Regions from separate parts of the Microbacterium sp. SORGH_AS_0428 genome, predicted to be linked through region 2. Evidence: predicted binding sites of a transcription regulator. Region 2 holds the regulator's gene; the other holds the start of a gene.
The links. The regulator LexA, encoded in region 2, represses DNA repair genes until DNA is damaged. The targets are predictions, from matches to a motif close to TCGAACANNTGTTCGA.
Positions count from the first base shown of each region.

Region 1: QE374_RS10240 (Rv2578c family radical SAM protein) is a predicted target of LexA. The motif match lies at 721-736, and genes of this name have one in related genera.

Region 1 covers NZ_JAVIZT010000001.1:2,119,142-2,121,590, reverse strand. The annotation lists gene QE374_RS10245 (M15 family metallopeptidase) at 1-636, opposite strand, end outside; gene QE374_RS10240 (Rv2578c family radical SAM protein) at 745-1,812, shown strand; gene QE374_RS10235 (DEAD/DEAH box helicase) at 1,870-2,449, opposite strand, start outside.
Region 2 covers NZ_JAVIZT010000001.1:773,262-775,710, reverse strand. The annotation lists gene QE374_RS03830 (prolyl oligopeptidase family serine peptidase) at 1-915, opposite strand, end outside; gene lexA (transcriptional repressor LexA) at 975-1,646, opposite strand; gene QE374_RS03820 (LysM peptidoglycan-binding domain-containing protein) at 1,896-2,249, shown strand; gene QE374_RS03815 (histidinol-phosphate transaminase) at 2,269-2,449, shown strand, end outside.

The DNA of each region.
Region 1 (2,449 bases), 1.3 Mb from region 2:
CCCGCCGCGCGCCACGTTCTCCTGGTAGGTCGCGACCTGGGTGTCGTAGGAGCGGTAGCCGCTGAGCTGTCCGAGCGTGCCGACACCGGCCGTCTCGACGGCCTCCGCCATCTGCTGCAGCGCAGCGGCGGCGTCCTGGCGGAGCACCCCGGCGTTGAAGGTCTGCAGGCCCTGCACCTGCACGATGCCCTGTGGTTCGTAGTCGATCGGGTTCAAGGGCCGCTGCTTGTTCACGACGACCCAGCGGCGGGCCGGATCCGACAGCGAGATGCACGGGGCGGTTCCGGAGACGACCGCCTCGCGGAAGGACATCCCCCCGCCGGCGGCCACGATCACGGCCTCGTCGTCGCCGGCTGCGACCGCCGCGGCGACGGCCGGGTCGTCGCAGATGGATGCGGCCGCAGGCGCCCGGGTGAAGACCGGCGCGGGGATGCTCTGTACGGCAGGCGGAGCCGCCGGTGCACCGGGAGCGGCTACCGGCACTCCCCCCAGAAGAGCGCTCACCCACAGGACCCCCACCACGATGGCGGCCATCGCGGCGCACGCGACCGCGACGCGGCGGCGACGGAGGCGCCCGGACGCGACGCGCGCAGCGCGGCGCGAGGGAAGCGTCTCGGGTGACGCGGTGGAGATCACGCTCTATTGTGCCTCCCGTGCGCACGCCCGACGAGTCGTATCAGATCTCTGTGCGATGTGCGATCGTTCTCGGTTGACATCGGATCGAATCTTTGTTCCACTTTCGTCATGCGATGGAACGGTCAGAAGGTGGGCGAGGAGGATGCGTCGGCGTTGCCCGGGATGGAGCGACTCGAGGGGCTCGTGCGCTCGGTGACGACGCCGGAGTTCGCGGGCATGACCTTCCACGAGGTGGCGGCGCGCTCCGCGTTGAATCACGTGCCCGGCTCTTCCGCGATGCCCTTCGACTGGACGATCAACCCGTACCGGGGGTGCAGCCACGCCTGCACGTACTGCTTCGCACGCGGAACGCACACGTACCTCGACCTCGACGCGGGTCGCGACTTCGACACCCAGGTCGTGGTGAAGGTGAACATTGCTGAGGTCCTCGAGCGCGAGCTCGCCCGCAGCTCGTGGGGTCGTGAGCACGTCGCGCTCGGCACCAACACCGACCCGTACCAGCGCGCGGAGGGACGCTACCGACTCATGCCCGGCATCATCGACGCCCTGGCCGCGTCCGGAACCCCGTTCTCCCTCCTCACGAAGGGAACACTGCTACGCCGCGATCTGCCGGTGCTGCAGCGCGCGCACGAGCGGGTCCCCGTGTCGATAGCGATGTCGATCGCCCTGTTCGACGACGACCTGCAACGCTCTGTCGAGCCGGGCACGCCGACGGCCCAAGCCCGCCTCGACACGGTGCGGGCGGCGACGGATGCGGGCTTCCGCGTCACGGTCTTCCTCATGCCCGTGATGCCCCACTTGACCGACTCGATCGCGGCGCTCGACGATGCGTTGCGGCGGATCAAGGCGGCGGGGGCGGTCCGCGTCGTCTACGGCGCACTGCATCTGCGCCCGGGCGTGAAGCCCTGGTTCATGGCGTGGCTGCGCCGCGAGCATCCCGAGCTCGTCTCGAGCTACCTGGGGCTGTATCCGGGAGCGTCGGTGAGCGCTCCGAAGGCGTACCGGCAGTGGCTCGGTCGGCGCGTGCGACCGCTGCTGCGGGTGCACGGACTCGATGGCCGCGACGAGGAGGAGCCGGTGCGTGCGCGGCCGGTCGCACCCGGAGCACGTGCGGCGGCGGCCGCCGCATCCGTGCGTGTCACCGGATCGGCACCGCAGCCCGCGCGCCTGTTCTGACCCGAGATGCGGCAACGCCCCCTCGCACGGGGCGAGGGGGCGTTGCGTGACTCGGCGTCAGGCGGAGGCGACGTCGGCGAGCTGGCGCCCGGCGACCTCCTCGACGACGTCGTCGCCGGGGCGGACCTCTTCGAACGGCGCGTCGATCTCGGCGCGCGAGAGCAGCTCCGTCATGCGACGGCGGCGCTGACGCGGCACCAGGGTGACGACGGTACCGCTGCGACCGGCACGACCAGTACGGCCCGAGCGGTGCAGGTACGTCTTGTACTCGTCGGGAGCATCGGCCTGGATGACCAGGTCGATGTCATCGACGTGGATGCCGCGCGCCGCGACGTCGGTGGCGACCAGCACGTTGACCTTGCCGTCGGTCAGGCGCTGCAGGTTGCGCGTGCGCTTGGCCTGGTTGAGGTCTCCGTGCAGGGCGACGGCGGAGATGCCGGCATCCTCGAAGTTCTCGACGAGCATCTCGGCGAACGCGCGGGTGCGCGAGAAGACGAGCGTCTTGCCGTCGCGGTCCACGAGGGACGCGAGCAGCTCGGCCTTGTCGCGGTGGTCGACGACGAAGACACGGTGATCGATGGTTCCGGTCTCCTGCGTCTCGCCCGCGACCTCGTAGACGGCCGGGTCGACGAGGAAC
Region 2 (2,449 bases):
GGTGCGCGTCGTGCCGTCCGCGGGATCGATCACCACGACCGTCTCCTCCCCGTTCGTGCGCACAGCGACGATCCGTCCGTCCTCGAGCGGGGCGAACCACCGCATCCCGAGCGTCCAGAGTGCGCCGCCCGTGTCGGCGTCGTCGTGGGTCAGGGCACTGCGCTCGCCGGTGTCCGGTTCCACGCGCTGCACCTGCCACCGGCCGGACGTGTCATCGAGGTAGAGCAGCTCGTCGGCACCGGTCCACACCGGCTGGAGCGCCGACGTCGCGCCATCCGTGACGTCGATCGCATCGGCGACCACGCCGTCGCGCAGACGCCCGACATGAAGGCGGGCGCGATCCCACGGCAGATCGGGGTGGTTCCAGCCGATCCATGCGAGACGGCGCCCGTCGGGAGACAGCGCAGGCTGGGCGACGAAGTCGTCACCGTGTGCGACGACCCGCGCGCCGGTGCCGTCCAGCGAGATCTCGACGATCGCGCGTTCGCCGCCGGATGTCGCAGTGCGCTCGCGCACCGCGAGCAGGCGGCCGGCCGCCCATACGAGACCCCCGAACGCCGTGCCGTCCTCCTCCCGCGTCAACGGGGTCGGAGCGCCGCCGGAGCCGAGGGTGTAGACGCGCTGATCGCTCCCTTCCACGAAGAAGAGCCGGCCGTCCTCGGCGGCGCACCACGCGCCGCCGCCGTACTCGTGCACCCGGGACCGAGCGCTCCACGGAGCGGGAAGGACGTCCACCGTCCGACCGTCGCTCTGTCGGCGGCGCACCGACATGCGGCCGCCCTCCTCAGGTACCGACTGCGCCCACCAGATCTCGTCGCCCACGAACCGCGCACCGTCGAAGCGCGTGGAGGAACTCGCGACGTCGGCGGCCGAGACGGGCGAGGGCCAGGAACCATAGGTGCTGGAGGCGGTCATGCCCCCACGCTACGCGGCTGCTCCGGGCACGCCCAGCGGGGATCAGGCGAGCCGGCGAGTCAGACCGCGCGCATCAGCGCGACGACCTTTCCGAGGACGACGGCGTCGTCGCCGAGGATCGGCTCGAAGGCCGTGTTGCGCGGCAGCAGCCAGACGTGTCCGTCGCGGCGCCGGAACGTCTTCACGGTCGCCTCCCCGTCGAGCATCGCGGCGACGATGTCGCCGTTCTCCGCCGTCGGCTGCGAACGGACCACGACCCAGTCGCCGTCGCAGATCGCGGCGTCGATCATCGAGTCCCCGGACACCTTCAGCATGAACAGATCTCCCTTGCCCACGAGCTGGCGGGGCAGCGGAAAGATCTCCTCGACGTGCTGGTCGGCCGTGATCGGCACACCCGCCGCGATGCGGCCCACGAGCGGCACCAGCGCGGCATCGCCCACGGCGGGCGCGGTATCGGCCGGGTTCTCGGCGGCGGTTCCCGGCAGATCGATCAGGACCTCCATCGCACGCGTCTTGCCGGGGTCGCGACGGAGATAGCCGGAGAGCTCCAGCTGGTTGAGCTGGTGCGTGACGCTCGAGAGCGACTTCAGCCCGACCGCGTCGCCGATCTCGCGCATGCTCGGCGGGTAGCCGTGGCGCGCGATGGAGTGCTGGATGACCTCGAGGATCGCGAGCTGCTTGTCGCTGAGGCTCTTGCGCCGGCGGGTCTGCGGCTTCTGGTTGGTGGCCATGCGGCACTCCCGTCGGGTCTGTTCCGTTCGAATGTCGGAGGTCGGTGATTCGGTCTCTTCAGCGAAACCGTAGCGGGGATCGGCGGCGATCCCGTCCTTATGGAGGGCGTGTCGTCTTCGAAACTCGACCGGCTTCGCGATCGCTTGACAGTACCGTAAATCGAAGATAGCTTCGGAAGAGAAGTTCGTACCCGGCTCTCCCGGCCGGGGGGCCGGGTACGAATCTCTTCCCGTCCTGAAGGAGTCGTCATGAGCACGATCGAGTTCGCCGCCCCCGTCGCCACCCGCCTGCGCCTGACGGCGCGCGGTCGTCGGGTGCTCGCCTGGCTCGTCGCTCTGCCCGTCGTCGCGGCGCTCGCCGTCGGTGTGATCAGCGGCGGATCCGCACTCGCCTCCCGCGAGCCCGGCGCGGCCACCGGGTCGTTCGAGATGGTGACCGTGATGGCGGGGGAGTCGCTGTGGTCGATCGCAGAGGAGGTCGCCCCGCAGCACGACCCCCGCGACGTCGTCGACGCGATCATGCGGCTGAACACTCTGCCGGGCGCGCAGGTGAGCGCGGGTCAGCGTCTGGCGATCCCGACGGAGTACGCCTCGGGCGAGTGAGGTCCTGCGCGGTTCTACGATGGACCGCGTGACGATCAGCCTCGACGATTTGCCGATCCGCGACGACCTGCGCGGGCTCAAGCCCTACGGTGCCCCCCAAGCGCCGCTCCCGGTGGCGTTGAATGTCAACGAGAACACGCATCCCGTCCCGACAGACGTGGCGTCCGACATCCTCGCGTCGATCGGCAGAGCTCTCGAAC